DNA from 3 places in the Synechococcus sp. A15-127 genome. Region 1 is predicted to be linked to each of the others. Evidence: predicted binding sites of a transcription regulator. Region 1 holds the regulator's gene; each other region holds the start of a gene.

Region 1 (4,798 bases):
GGGGACCCGCCACAACATCGGGTTCATGGTTCTGGAGCGGTTGGCCTCTCGGGAGGGTGTTCAGTTCCATCAGCAGAGCAAGTTGCACGGCCTGGCCAGCGAGGTCGGTCATGGCGAGGCTCGCTTGCGCCTGTTGATGCCCCAGACCTACATGAACGACAGCGGTCGATCGATCAGAGCTGCGCTCGATTGGTTCGGACTGACAGCTGATCAGCTGCTGGTTCTGGTGGATGATATGGACCTCCCTCTGGGCCGCCTGCGACTGCGTGCTCAGGGCAGTGCAGGCGGTCACAACGGACTGCGCAGCACGATTCAGCATCTCGGCGGGCAGGAGTTCCCTCGGCTGAGGATCGGAATCGGTGCCCCTGCGGACACTCCCGATGAGCGACGGGCCAGAACCGTGTCGCATGTGCTCGGTGCTTTCAGCAAGGTCGAGGAACCTTGTGTGGATGCTGTGCTGGATGCCGTTCTTGATGGTCTGGGACGCATTCAGCGCCAGGGCATGGAACGGGCCGGCAACTGGATCAATGCCTACCGGCCGCAGAGCGTTGCCAGCGGCGGATGACAGCGCTCCCCGCCACCACTGCCCACCTCCGGGTGCTGCGCCAGTGCTTCAGCGAGCAGTGCGTTGAGGGGGAGGTGGCGGCCGGAGGCTTTCAGTGGCAGTTCCGCTGGGCGTTTGATTGCGGTGACCTGACCGTGGAGCCCTCCCTGGGGCGGGCTCTGATCCAGGACGCTCTGCGTCGATTCCTCGTGCGCTCGGATTATCGACTTGAACCCGGCGGTGATTACACCTTCACCGTTCGGGCCCGCTTCTGAGGCGCTGTTTCGCACCCGACCAACGGCACGGTGTTCCCAGGCTGTCCTCCACCATCACAAGGGCGGCGATCGCATCGAGCTCCTCGGGTGGGATCAGCAGGCCGCGGGGTATCAGCCGCTGCCACCCCCTGGGAGGCCACAGCTCCCAGTAGCGACGGCGGGCTCGCAGGGTGGTGCCGTATTCATTCACCTGCTGAACAGGAGCGAGGGACTGCAGCTTCGGCAGCCATGCCGCACTGCCGGTGCCGTCACCCAGCACGATCCCGTCCAGTCCTCCGGCGACCTGCCAGTCGCTCAGCCGGTCCAGAACCTGCTCACAGATCACGACAGCTCCGCCGAGCACCTGGAGGGATTCGGTGTCCACGAGCACGAGGCCGCATTTGCTTCTCCCGGGATCAACACCGGCCAGTCGGGTCATGGGCTGACCCGAAACGCCACCAGCACCGGATCGCCACTGTCACTGTCGCTCTCGGCGATCACCTCAAGGGTCAGATCCCCCTCTTCTGCGGGGCGGTCCACCAGAGCCATGCCGAGCTGAGCGAAGACCGTCCCGTCGAACTGGAGTCCTTCCACGAGGGAGCCACGACGCTGCACCTCGGCGAACGCAGAGGCGAGCAGAAGGTTCAGGCGTCGGCGGACCATCTCCGGTGATCGATCCTGGTCCGGGAGGGTTGCCGACGCCAGTACTTCGCCGCTGCGACTGATGCGCCGGTTCGGTCGGACGTCAGGAAAGGCATAGACGATGGTCTCCCCGAGCAGCACGTTGGTGGCAGAGCGGATCGAAACCACCCATGTGCCTGGCTTGCTGATGATCGTCCGCAGACGCTGCACATCGTTCCGGGGAACCAGGAGGATCTGTCTGTCGGGGGTCTCACCGGGTCGGACCTGCTGGTAGGCCGTGAGATTCGCGTCCTGCAGCAAACGGTCGATCACCGTCTTCGCCTGTCCTGCACTCTCCAGTCGGATGGTGGCTGTGGCCAGAGCCTCTCCGCTGCTGAGAACCACGGAACCGCGGCGCAGGGCGATCAGGTTGCGCTCCAGCTCCTTGAGTTCCGCCTCACCGGCTTGGATGCTGGCGCGAACCCGCTTGAGTTCCTCCTCGGTGCGGCGGATGTCTGCATCCCGGACCTTGATGTCCCTGTCCCGCTGCTGAATGTCGCGACTGAGGCGCTGCTGCTCGGCCTCCAGCCGGACGCGCTGCTGCTGCAGAGGCTCCAGCTCCTCACGAAGTGTCGCTGCCCGCTGCTTGGCCGTCGACAGCTCGGCATCGATGCGTTGCGTCTGGGCAATGGCCTGACGACGTTCTTCCTCGGCTGACTCCAGGGCACCTCTGTTCTGCCGCAGCTGTCGGCGGCTGTCCTGAAGTTTCTGTTGCAGTCCGTCGAGCTCAAACAGCCCAACCCGTAACTGACGGCTGACCAGCAGCATCAGACCGAGGGACAGCGCACTGATCAGGCTGCCGGTGAGCACCGTGATCAGCACCGCCGTCCGTCGCGGTCGCATGTTGAACAGGCTGAGGCGTGCCTTGCCGACACGGCTGCCCAACCTGTCGCCCAGAGCTGAAAGCACGCCGCCGAGCACCAGCAGCGCGATGATCAGCAGCCATCCGCTCACGGCGTCACCTCCCAGTGGGGCCGACTCTCAGCTGAACCGCTTGGCCAGAGCAATCGGATCCAGAACCGTGATCTTCTTGCGGTCAATCTGAACGAGACCGGATTGACGCAAGTCTCCCAGGAGTCGGGTGATGGTGACCCGCGTTGAGCCGATCGCCTCGGCGATGGCCTGATGGGAGAGACGGAGGTCGATGGTGATGCCGAGTTGGTCCGGCACGCCGAAGTCCCGGCAGAGCACCAGCAGAAAACTCACCAGGCGGGAGGACATGTCCCGGTGCGTGAGGGTCTCGATCATTGTTTCGGTCTGCAGAATCCTGCTGGAGAGACCCTGAAGCAGCCTGAGCCCGACTGCGGTGTCGGCCTCGATCGCGGCACGGACTGAGCCGGCCGGTGCCGTCACCATCTCCACCCGTGTGAAGGCGACAGCGTGATAGAAGCGATCGGAACGGTGGCCGGTGAGCAGCGACAGCACTCCGAAGAGGCTGTTCTCACGAAGCAGAGCGACGGTGATCTCTTCGCCAGACTCATAAACCCTGGAAAGCCGCACGGCACCGCGACGGATCAGGTAGACCCGCTCGGCGGGATCACCTGGAAAGAAGATGGTCTTGTTTCGTTCGACAAGTTCCGTGCTGGCGCCGTCCAGATCTCTGATGACATCAAGCAGCGAGCGGGATGAGCTGACCGGCTGGTCCTGGGCCGAATGAGCCGGAACGGCGACGTAACGGCTGAACCCACTGCTGGTTCCCAACAATCCGTTTCGACTGGTTAAAAGTTAAGGATCGACCCTGTTCAGCTGTGTAGCCGTTATTACGCAATCAGCTGCGGCTGCTCAGGGCATTGCTCTGGGCGGCCAGAAGGGCGTCTAGCCCGGGCTGCGCCAGATCCAGCAGGACGTTCAGCTGCCCGCGGCTGAACGGAGCTCCTTCGGCCGTGCCCTGGATCTCCAGAAGACTCCCGTCGCCTGAGGCCACCACATTCAGATCAACGTCAGCTTGGCTGTCTTCGCTGTAATCCAGATCCAGCAGCGGCCTGCCCTCCAGGAGCCCGACGGACACCGCTGCCACCTGACTCCGGATCGGCTGGCGCTCCAGGACCCCCTGGGCGATCAGACGGTCACATGCCAGCTGAAGAGCCATCCAGGCCCCGGTGACCGACGCGGTTCGGGTGCCGGCATCCGCCTGGACCACATCACAATCGATCAGCAGGCTGCGTTCTCCAAGAGCTTCCAGGTCCACCGCGGCGCGCAGGCTGCGGCCGATCAATCGCTGAATCTCCTGGGTGCGGCCGGAGAGTTTGAGCAATTCGCGCGACTGGCGCTGAGGTGTGGAGCCGGGCAGGAGCCGGTATTCAGCGCTGATCCAGCCCAGTCCGTTCCCCTTCCGCCAGCGCGGCACCGACTCTTCAAGGCAGACGCTGCATAGAACTGCGGTGCGTCCGGTGCGCACGATCAATGAACTGAGAGCGAACCCCATCGGATCCCAGCTCACTTCAAACGGCCGAAGGGCATCAGGACGACGCCCATCGGCTCGGGTCTCGGAGGGATCCACCATGAACCTGATTTCACAGCACACCATCGGTAGTGTCAATGCCCTTGTGGAGTCGCATCGCGCCGCTACATTCGAGGTCTGCAGGGTGTATCCCTGGTGACACCCGACGCGATGACCGCAAGCCTGACCACCAGCCATCGATCCTCTGGAGCCCTGACCGGGGATCGCCACGCGCTGGAGAGGGCCGGTCTGCGTCCGCTTCCGCCGCTTCCCGCACCCGCGCCGCTGCATCTGGTGGCTCCAGAGGGCCAGCTGCAGGTGCATACGGCCTCCTATCGGGGCAGTTTTTCCAGTGTTCTCAGCCAGGCGATGCGGGCGGCAGGGCTCGGCAGCCGCGTTCTGATCGCCCAGTTCCTCAAGGGGGGGGTGAAGCAGGGGCCGCAGGGCTGTGTGTTGCTCTGTGGCGGCCTCACCTGGCTGCGTCCGGATATTCCGGCGTGTCTTGCAGAACCCGATCAGCCTGGTGGTTCCGAGGCCGTCGATGCGGTCTGGCAGGCCTGCCGGCGCCATCTCGCTGAAGGCGACCTTGATCAATTGGTGCTGGATGAGGTCGGTCTCGCGGCAGCGCTCGGCTACCTGAAGGAAGATGAGCTTCTGTCGAGCCTGCAACAGCGTCCAGGCTCCATGGATGTGATCATCACTGGGCCGGCGATTCCTTCCAGCGTCATGGCCATGGCGGATCAGGTCACCGAACTGCGCAGGGGTTTCTGATGCTCAAGAACGATCGCTGGATCACCGAGCAGGCTCAGAAGGGCATGCTCGAGCCCTTTCAGGCAGGTCTGGTGCGCCATCTTGATCCTGAGCAACGTCTGCGACCGG
Region 2 (4,798 bases), 860 kb from region 1:
CCAACCTCTGGACTCCCTGGCCCCAGGCGCCATCAAGCCAGACGCTTCGACCGTTTCTTCAGTCCATTTGCTTGAGGTTCCAACACCCTTGAAGCATCACTGATTAGGTCGATTGCTATGCACAAACGAGCGAGATAGGCCGTCCTTCCCATCCGGGAGGGGCGGCCTTCCCCTTTGAGACGGGCCCGATCAGATCCGCAGAGCACCAGGCGGAGCGGACGTTTCGCTGCCTGACGAGCGCAGACCGGCAGCGACCCGACATACAAATCAGACTGCCATATACAAGATCACGGTCGCAACAACGCAAAGAAGCGCCAGGTACGCGTCAACCCGACACATAGTGTTACGGTTTTGACGCTCTGTGCCTTCCGCGGATGTTCACGCTCGACAAAGCTCGCCAGATCTTCCCGGACACGTTGACCGCGGATGCTGTTCCGGCGATCACGGCGCGCTTCAAGCTGCTGAGCGCGGAAGACCAGCTGGCTCTGATCTGGTTTGCCTATCTGGAGATGGGTCAGACCATCACGGTGGCGGCCCCCGGCGCAGCCCGCATGGCTCTGGCTCGACCGACGCTGGACGAAATCTTGGCGATGAGCTTCGACGAGCAGACAAAGGTGATGTGTGACCTGGCCGCCAAAATCAACAGCCCGATTTCGGCTCGCTACGCCTACTGGTCGGTGAACGTGAAGCTCTGCTTCTGGTACGAACTGGGAGAATTCATGCGTCAGGGCAAGGTGGCGCCCATTCCTCAGGGATACAGCCTGTCCGCCAACGCCAATTCCGTGCTGGAAGCCGTCAAGAAAGTGGAGCAGGGCCAGCAGATCACGTTGCTTCGCAACTTCGTGGTCGACATGGGCTACGACCCTGACGTGAACGACAGCGATGTGGTGACCGAGCCGATCGTGGCTCCCACCCCGGAGGATCAGCGCGAGGAGATCTTCATTCCCGGGGTGCTGAACCAGAGCATCCTGAGTTACATGCAGCTGCTCAATGCCAACGACTTCGATCAGCTGATCAATCTCTTCCTGGATGACGGCGCGCTGCAGCCCCCGTTCCAGCGTCCGATCGTCGGACGCGACGCCATCCTCAAGTTCTTCAAGCGGGATTGCCAGAACCTGAAGCTGATGCCTCAGGGCGGATACGGAGAGCCGACCGAGGGCGGCTTCAACCAGATCAAGGTCACCGGCAAGGTGCAGACGCCCTGGTTCGGACGCGAGGTGGGCATGAACGTGGCCTGGCGCTTCCTGCTGGATGAAAACGACAAGATCTACTTCGTGGCCATCGACCTGCTCGCCTCCCCGGCTGAATTGCTCAAACTGGGTGGCAAGTGAGTTGAACCGTCAGGGCCAGCAGGGCCTCGCCCTGGCTGGCCTGATCGGATCAGCCTGGCTGCTGACGCTGGCCTTCAGCCTGAACCTGTCACTGGATCAGATCCCACCGCTGCTGCTTGGCTCGGTTGTCCTGGTCAGGGCGTTTCTGCACACGGGACTGTTCATCGTGGCCCACGACGCCATGCACAACAGCCTCGTCCCAAAACAGCCTGGGCTGAACCGCCTGATCGGCAGGGTCTGCCTGTTTCTGTACGCCGGCCTGTCCTACAGGCTCTGCTGCCGGAACCACCGACGCCATCATCAGGCACCTGAATCCGATCGGGATCCTGACTATCAACGCTCCACCAATGACGGCATCTTCAGTTGGTATGTCCACTTCATGGGCAACTATCTGAGCTGGAAACAATTGCTGAACCTGGGTGGCTTCTGGTTCGTTCTCTTCAACCTGACGCGCCACCATCAGACCGATCATGGACTGCCGTTACTGCTGTTCTGCGTTCTGCCACTAATCATCAGTTCATGTCAACTGTTTCTGGTGGGAACCTGGATGCCACACCGGAGAGGAGTGACGTCACAACCGGGCATCACCTCTCGCAGCCTGGCGCTCAATCCTTTCTTGTCTTTCGCAGCCTGTTACCACTTTGGCTATCATCGTGAACATCATGATTCGCCATCCACACCCTGGTTTCAGCTGCCACTGCTTCGGGATCATCATCGCTCTTGATCGACCCTGATCACACCTGATTCCCCCTCACTACTATCTCTTTCATGTCGGCAACAGACTGGACACTCGAAGAACAAACCGTTGCCCGACATGCCTTTGAGCTCGGCAAGCATCGTTCGATCACTGCCTTGATCAACACATTGCAGGAGCAATCAAGTCAGCTCGATTCAGCAGAATCTGTCTGGAAACTACACGACTATCTCAGCACTGAACGTTATCAATACGAAGGACGTTCTGAATTTGAAGAAAGCAACGTGCTGTTCGTGCTGGCCGACATGATCAAACAGAAGTTGATCGCCATGGACGATCTCCAAGGACTGGATCAGAAGAAGGTGAGCAAAATCAAGGCGATGTCCATGTTCTGAGCGGCTGATCCCAGTCGCTCGAGGCACGCCGTCTCCAACTTCGGCGTTCCGCTGCCTCGAGGCAATGCGCCTTAACACCGATTGTCTTTGTCGCCTGGAACACCAACACTGTGTGCATCGAGATCGGAGGAGCCATGACGGCCGACACTCCACCTGAGCACATCCGAGAAGCAGCCTGACTTTCCGGCCCCTGCTCCAACAGTTTCCACCCATGCGTGGGCCTTTCGTCTGCGACGACACAGCTGTGCGTCCGACCAGTCGACCATCCTCTGCACCGCCCAAGACCAAGGTGCCCTGAAGGATGCCGGCCCAACCTCTGGACTCCCTGGCCCCAGGCGCCATCAAGCCAGACGCTTCGACCGTTTCTTCAGTCCATTTGCTTGAGGTTCCAACACCCTTGAAGCATCACTGATTAGGTCGATTGCTATGCACAAACGAGCGAGATAGGCCGTCCTTCCCATCCGGGAGGGGCGGCCTTCCCCTTGGGAACGATCTTGAAAGTCGGTATCAACCTGAACGACCATTCAACCGCCCAAAGTCTTATAAAAGGGACGTAGCGACAGCTACACACGTTCACTTCGCAATCGCTGCGAAGCGCAGTTCGACTCAGGCCATGGAACGGGGACCTGAGCTTGCTTCGAGGAACTCATCATGTCCGCTCTGCTTTATCGCGGTGCCGAGTACAACCAGCAGGTTTCTGCTGGTGCCTCCGCACCGGTTCAACTCACCTATCGCCGCAGCAGCTATCTGAGCAACAGAGCTGCCGCTGGCAACCCAGCCACCCCTCTCACCTACCGCGGCAACACCTACGTCCGTGGAGTGTCCTACGAGGAGATGGCTGCCAACTGGTGCTGATTGCCCAGACCCAGACCTTGCAAACCGGGCCGACATCGGCCCGGTTTTTTTGTGCACTTCAGACTTCAATTCGAAAGAAGGGCTGTTGATTGCAACTGTTCACACGACCTTGCGGGCATCGTGAAGAGAGATGAACACGAAACATGAGCGGATTGAGTGGAACCAAGGCTGACGATTTCATCAACGCCGCCCGCGCCCGCGGGGAAGCGGCCGTGAAGGACAAACAACCGAGACTCACCCGGCTGGAAACGGCGTTCCGCCATGCGGCACTGAAACGGCGATTCCAGGATGAGCGACGTCGTTCGGGCCGCATGAGTAGATCCGCTGAGTGACCTTTGCGGCGGGCCGACCATAGTGATGTTATCCCAAGGCTCCGAGGCCCCCGCGAGACAACTCATCAGTCACATCGCAGAGCTGCAGTCGCGGTTAGCTCACCCGCATCACTGGACGGAAGGAGAAAACATCAAAAACGCCGAAAAACTCCGGCAGCTGGAGTTCGAGCTGAGACGGCGTCAGGCCATGGGGGAAGAAAATCCCATCGAGACATACGGCATCAAATAACAGATCGAGCCGAACGCGAATCAGGTCTTATGGAGCTGCAAGAGCAGCTTCGCCGCCAGAATTCTGGAAAGACGTCGCTTGACCAGCAGGTCGCAGATCCAGTCGAACAGGGGAGGTGCATCCTCCACCGCGGCGAGTCGTTGTTCGAGCTGCTTCAGTTCCTGCCACCCCTGGCAACCCCGCAGTGCATCAATCAGGGTTTCCTCGGTCGGCTTGACAGACATCGGTGTCATGACCATGTCGATCCTGTTACTCCTTTTTGATTGCTAAGTCATTGAGGGCCTGTCTGTCATCAATCCGTCAGAACATCAGAAGCGGAAGCGACACAACTTGCCTGTGTAAGCCAACAAACATCCAGCAAGCAAGGTTGTCCCCAGATGGGGATTGGGCCTCAGGACTCAGCCGGAGTAGACAGAACCAGTGCGAGGTAACGCCATGAAACTCGACTTGGCCCAGGCACAACCGATGGGAAGCCTGATTGTTGAGGGAACCCACCGCCCCTTCCATGCTCTGGCCTGTGCACTGCGGCCAAGCACGATCCGGATCGCACGGCCGAGAAGCGAGAAGTGAACTACAACGGCCAACGCTTGGTGTGAGTGCTGCCGTGAAGTCGTCCCTGGAGATCCGAGCCTTTCAGGACACGGACCTGAACTTCATCACCCAACTGGCGCGTCAGGAAGATTTCGCGCCCGGTGTTGGCGACATCGCGATCTACGCCAACACGGGAAACCAGGGTGTGTGGCTGGCATGGCAGAACGACGAACCTGTGGGCTGCATCGCCGCCGTGAAATACAACCCTGATTACGGCTTCATCGGTCTCTTCGTGGTTCAACCGGACCATCGCGGCCGTGGTGTCGGCAAGAGATTGTGGGAACACGCACTGACGTCTCTCGCTGATGTGACGTGCATCGGGCTGGAAGCCGCACCGGCGATGGTGGAGTTCTACCAACGTGAAGGGTTCC
Region 3 (4,798 bases), 1.1 Mb from region 1:
GGCTGATAGGCCCCGTCCATGACAATCTGCAGGTCGTTCAACAGCGCCGGTACGTCGCATCCCTGATCCCCGGGCACCAGCTCCGGCTCGGGACGGACCATGGGCAGCGGTGGGCGGTCCGCGGCCGTGCCAATCCACTCGCAGAGCAGGTCGCTCGCCTGATGAAGAAAATGGCGCAGGACAGGGTCCGGGCTGTCAGGGGAGGCGAAGGGTGGAAGCCAGGTCACGGGCTGACGCAGATCGGAGCTGGCGTGCACCGGCAACGGTGGAGCTTCGCTGATCCTCGCCTTTCGTGGGAACGTGCTCACAGATCGTTCGATGTGCGTTGATGCGGGAAGCCACCGTGCAGCGCTGGATGACCGTGCTGCTTCAGCGGGCGGAGAGGGTCGGTGAGGCCGGGGAAGTGCCGGTGGCAGCCGTGGTTCTGGATGCAGAAGGTCGCTGCATCGGCCATGGCAGCAACCGACGCGAGACGGGGAGGGATCCTCTTGGTCACGCCGAACTGGTTGCGCTCAGGCAGGCCGCCTGGGTTCAGGGCGACTGGAGATTCAACGACTGCACCTTGATCGTCACGCTTGAACCGTGCCCGATGTGTGCCGGAGCCCTTGTGCAGGCGCGGATGGGCTGTGTGATCTTTGGAACACCCGATCCCAAGCGAGGGGGCCTGGGGGGAAGCCTCGATCTGTCCACCCATGCCAGTGCTCACCATCACATGACGGTGCAGGGAGGGGTTCTACGGATCGAAGCCCGAGATCAGCTGGAAGGCTGGTTCAGGCAGCGGCGGCGACGGTCCCCTTGAAGCTGGGGAGCTCGGTCTTGAACAGATCAAGCAGCCGGTCGACGTTTTCGGGGGTTGAGTTGTAGCCCATCAGACCGATACGCCAGATCTTGCCGGCGAGGGAGCCGAGGCCACCACCCACCTCGATGCCGTGGGTGTTGAGCAGATGCTGGCTGAATGCCTTTCCATCAACCCCTTCAGGGATGCGAACGGTGGTGAGGGTGGGGAGCCGATGCTCCTCGGGAACGACCATTTCAAGACCAAGTGCCTCCAGGCCGCTCCAGAGCGCTTCCGCATTGCGACGATGCCGGGCCCAGGACTGGTCCAGTCCTTCCTCGGCAAGCAGACGCAGGGCCTCCCGCATGCCGAAGTTCATGTTCACAGGCGCTGTGTGGTGGTAGACCCTGTCGCTGCCCCAGTACTTGTTGAGGAGGGAGACGTCGAGATACCAGTTCGGCACCTTGTCCCGGCGAGCTTCCATCTTGGCCTCAGCGCGGGGGCCCATGGTGAAGGGACCAAGCCCAGGGGGGCAGCTGAGTCCCTTCTGACTACAGCTGTAAGCGAGATCGACCTGCCAGTCATCGATGTAGAGCGGAACACCGCCGAGAGACGTGACCGTATCCAGCAGCAGCAGGCAGTCATGCCGGCGGCACAGGTCGCCGACTCCCTCCATGGGCTGGCAGACCCCTGTGGAGGTTTCGGCATGCACCATCGCCAGGATCGCCGGGTTGTGCTCGAGGATCGCCGCCTCGAGCTCCTCGAGGGAGAACCACTCTCCCCAGGGCTTTTCGATGGTTCTGACGTCGGCGCGGTAGCGACCGGCCATGTCCACAAGCCGTAAACCGAAGTACCCCTTCACCGCGATGAGAACGGTGTCACCGGGTTCGACGGTGTTCGCCAGGGTTGCCTCCATGGCGGAGCTACCGGTACCGCTCATCGGAAGCGTGAGTCGGTTCTCGGTCTGCCAGGCGTAACGAAGCAGTTCCTGAACCTCGCTCATCAATTCCACGTAGAGCGGATCGAGATGGCCGATGGGCGTCCGTGACAGTGCCTTCAGCACCGTCGGGTGGGCATTGGACGGCCCCGGTCCGAGGAGCAATCTGTCCGGGGTGGCGATCGGATCGAAGCTCCTGCGGTGACTGTCGTCTACGGGAAGGAGTGAGTGGGTCGTCGCCAAGGCCCTGAGCAGGAGGTCTGGCCGCAGATGCTACGCACTCATCTCACCCAGCGGTCGAAATCCGTCAGTTTGCAACGCAGTCGTTGAAGCTTCTGATCAGCGTTGACGGACGTTGGTCTCAGCGAGGCCTCTGGCCATGTGATCAAAGGGCTCTCGGACGGTAGCCAGGCGCTCCAGGGGGACCCCATCGGACCGGAGACGTTCACAGACGACCTCACCGAGAAGCACGATGCTTCGAACCGTCGGACCGGTTGGTACCCCGAGGCTCTTGTAGGTGTCATCCAGACCGTTGAGCACCCGCTCGTTGAGGATTGTGCTGTCTCCAGCCACGAGGGCATAGCTGGCGTAGCGCAAGAAGTAATCCATATCCCGCAGACAGGCCGCGAGGCGCCTTGTGGTGTAGGCGTTGCCTCCAGGGAGCAGCAGTTCCGGCTCATCCAGGAACAGCGCCTGACTCGCCTCGCGGACGATCTCGGCGGCATCGCGGTTGATCAGCTCCACGGCGCGGATCCGAAGTTCGGACTCACCAAGGAACGACTCGATCCGGTCGATGGCCATGCGGTCGAAGTAACGACCCTGCTGGTCATATCGACCGATCAATCCGCTGATGGCGTCGCGCATGCTGTGGATTCGACAGACATTCCCGGCTGGAAGCTAACACCTGTCATCCGGCGAAAAGCCTCTGAGGGCCTGAGTTCCAGCGAAGTTGACAGAAACGGTTACGAGGAGCGTCAGCGGAACCGGCCGGGCAGAGATGTCGCCCCAGGTGATGGGTGGAGAATTTTGTACCCCTTGCTACACAATGGGGTATTCAGGATCTTTACGGTCTTGAAAGCACGCCTAGGGCCGAGACGTCTTTCCATGGCAAAAACTTCACAGGATGTCCTCCGTCAGATCAAAGACGAGGGCATTGAACTGATCGACCTCAAGTTCACTGACCTCCACGGCAAGTGGCAGCACCTCACGGTCTGCACCGATCTACTGGAGGAGGAGTCCTTCACCGAGGGCCTTGCCTTTGACGGTTCATCAATCCGCGGCTGGAAAGGCATCCAGGCCTCCGACATGGCCATGGTGCCCGACGCCAACACCGCCTGGGTGGACCCGTTCTACCGGCACAAAACCCTGAGCATGATCTGCTCGATTCAGGAGCCACGCACCGGTCTGCCCTACGAGCGCTGCCCTCGCGCCCTGGCCCAGCGGGCTCTCGATTACCTGAGCTCAACCGGCCTTGCTGACATGGCCTTCTTCGGTCCTGAGCCTGAGTTCTTCCTCTTTGACGACGTCCGCTACAACTCGTCCTCCGGTGGCGCCTTCTACAGCGTTGACACGATCGAGGCGGGCTGGAACACCGGTCGCCTCGAGGAAGGCGGCAACCTCGCCTACAAAATCCAGGAGAAGGAGGGGTACTTCCCCGTCGCTCCGAACGACACAGCCCAGGACATCCGTTCGGAGATGCTTCTGCTCATGGGCCAGCTCGGGATTCCCATCGAGAAGCACCACCATGAAGTGGCCGGCGCTGGCCAGCACGAGCTGGGCATGAAATTCGCTGAGCTGATCCAGGCGGCCGACAACGTCATGACGTACAAGTACGTCGTCCGCAATGTCGCGAAGAAGTACGGCAAGACGGCCACGTTCATGCCGAAACCTGTCTTCAACGACAACGGAACCGGAATGCACGTGCACCAGAGCCTCTGGAAGGGCGGCCAGCCCCTGTTCTTCGGAGAAGGCACCTACGCCAACCTCTCCCAGACGGCTCGCTGGTATATCGGTGGAATCCTGAAGCACGCTCCGGCATTCCTCGCCTTCACGAACCCCACCACCAACAGTTACAAGCGACTGGTGCCCGGATTTGAAGCTCCTGTGAACCTGGTGTACTCCGAAGGGAACCGGTCCGCCGCCGTCCGCATCCCTCTCACAGGCCCAAGCCCCAAGGCCAAGCGTCTGGAATTCCGCTCGGGTGATGCCCTGGCCAATCCTTATCTGGCCTTCAGCGCCATGATGATGGCCGGCATCGACGGCATCAAGAATCAGATCGATCCCGGTGACGGCTTCGACAAGGATCTGTTCGAACTGCCTGCCGAGGAACTCGCCAGCATCTCCACGGTTCCGCCATCTCTCAATGGCGCCCTCGAAGCTCTGGATGCCGATAGGGGATTCCTGACCGAGGGAGGCGTCTTCTCTGATGACTTCATCCAGAACTGGATTGACATCAAATACGAGGAGGTTCAGCAACTCCGGCAGCGTCCTCACCCCCACGAGTTCGCGATGTACTACGACGCCTGATCCAGGGATCCGGTCGGTGTGTTCAGGGGCCCGTCTTCTCAGGAGACGGGCCTTTTTGATGACCGTCAGGTTCCGTCTGATGAGCAGAGTCCCCATTTCAGTAATGGATTCGCTGGAATGGTCGTCTTCAACGCACTCCGATGGCGACCACGCCCTTCAGCAAGCTCGCTTACCAGACCCTGCAGCAGGGGAAAGGTCTGGCCGGTCTGGTTCACAAAGACCTCAGCACGCGGCTGATGTCGCTTGTGGCTCCGGAAGCCGTCCCCAGCACGGAATCGGTTCCGCCCGAGATGCTGAACACTCTCCGAGCTGCCATGGCGAAGCTTGAGGAACGGGACTGGGCTGACGCTGAGCAGGGTGTGTATCCGCAGGAACTGCTCTTCGATGCGCCCTGGCTGGAGTGGGCCAGAACGTATCCGATGGTCTGGCTCGATCTGCCCTCAACCTGGTCCCGCCGCAAGCAGCGCAATGTGAGAGACCTGCCGGAAGGAACCGACCCCAGCCTCTATCCCGACTATTACCTCCAGAATTTCCACCACCAGACGGATGGGTATCTGAGC

The links. The regulator NtcA, encoded in region 1, controls nitrogen genes in cyanobacteria. The targets are predictions, from matches to a motif close to GTANCNNNNGNTAC.
Region 2: SynA15127_RS05825 (DUF4278 domain-containing protein) is a predicted target of NtcA. The motif match lies at 2,974-2,987, and genes of this name have one in related genera.
Region 3: glnA (type I glutamate--ammonia ligase) is a predicted target of NtcA. The motif match lies at 2,741-2,754, and genes of this name have one in related genera.

What each region holds. Positions count from the first base shown of each region.
Region 1 is NZ_CP047948.1:285,008-289,805, forward strand. It holds gene pth (aminoacyl-tRNA hydrolase) at 1-565, shown strand, start outside; gene SynA15127_RS01445 (DUF3146 family protein) at 562-819, shown strand; gene SynA15127_RS01450 (resolvase) at 797-1,237, opposite strand; gene SynA15127_RS01455 (DUF3084 domain-containing protein) at 1,234-2,433, opposite strand; gene ntcA (global nitrogen regulator NtcA) at 2,461-3,180, opposite strand; gene rph (ribonuclease PH) at 3,248-3,982, opposite strand; gene SynA15127_RS01470 (cob(I)yrinic acid a,c-diamide adenosyltransferase) at 4,091-4,690, shown strand; gene dcd (dCTP deaminase) at 4,690-4,798, shown strand, end outside.
Region 2 is NZ_CP047948.1:1,147,858-1,152,655, reverse strand. It holds gene SynA15127_RS05840 (orange carotenoid-binding protein) at 375-1,331, shown strand; gene SynA15127_RS05835 (fatty acid desaturase) at 1,333-2,055, shown strand; gene SynA15127_RS05830 (hypothetical protein) at 2,100-2,420, shown strand; gene SynA15127_RS05825 (DUF4278 domain-containing protein) at 3,072-3,275, shown strand; gene SynA15127_RS05820 (hypothetical protein) at 3,419-3,607, shown strand; gene SynA15127_RS05815 (hypothetical protein) at 3,857-4,075, opposite strand; gene SynA15127_RS13520 (hypothetical protein) at 4,272-4,406, shown strand; gene SynA15127_RS05810 (GNAT family N-acetyltransferase) at 4,441-4,798, shown strand, end outside.
Region 3 is NZ_CP047948.1:1,433,961-1,438,758, forward strand. It holds gene SynA15127_RS07475 (aminotransferase class V-fold PLP-dependent enzyme) at 1-257, opposite strand, end outside; gene SynA15127_RS07480 (nucleoside deaminase) at 329-799, shown strand; gene SynA15127_RS07485 (alanine--glyoxylate aminotransferase family protein) at 771-1,955, opposite strand; gene SynA15127_RS07490 (allophycocyanin subunit beta) at 2,052-2,576, opposite strand; gene glnA (type I glutamate--ammonia ligase) at 2,817-4,238, shown strand; gene SynA15127_RS07500 (class I SAM-dependent methyltransferase) at 4,379-4,798, shown strand, end outside.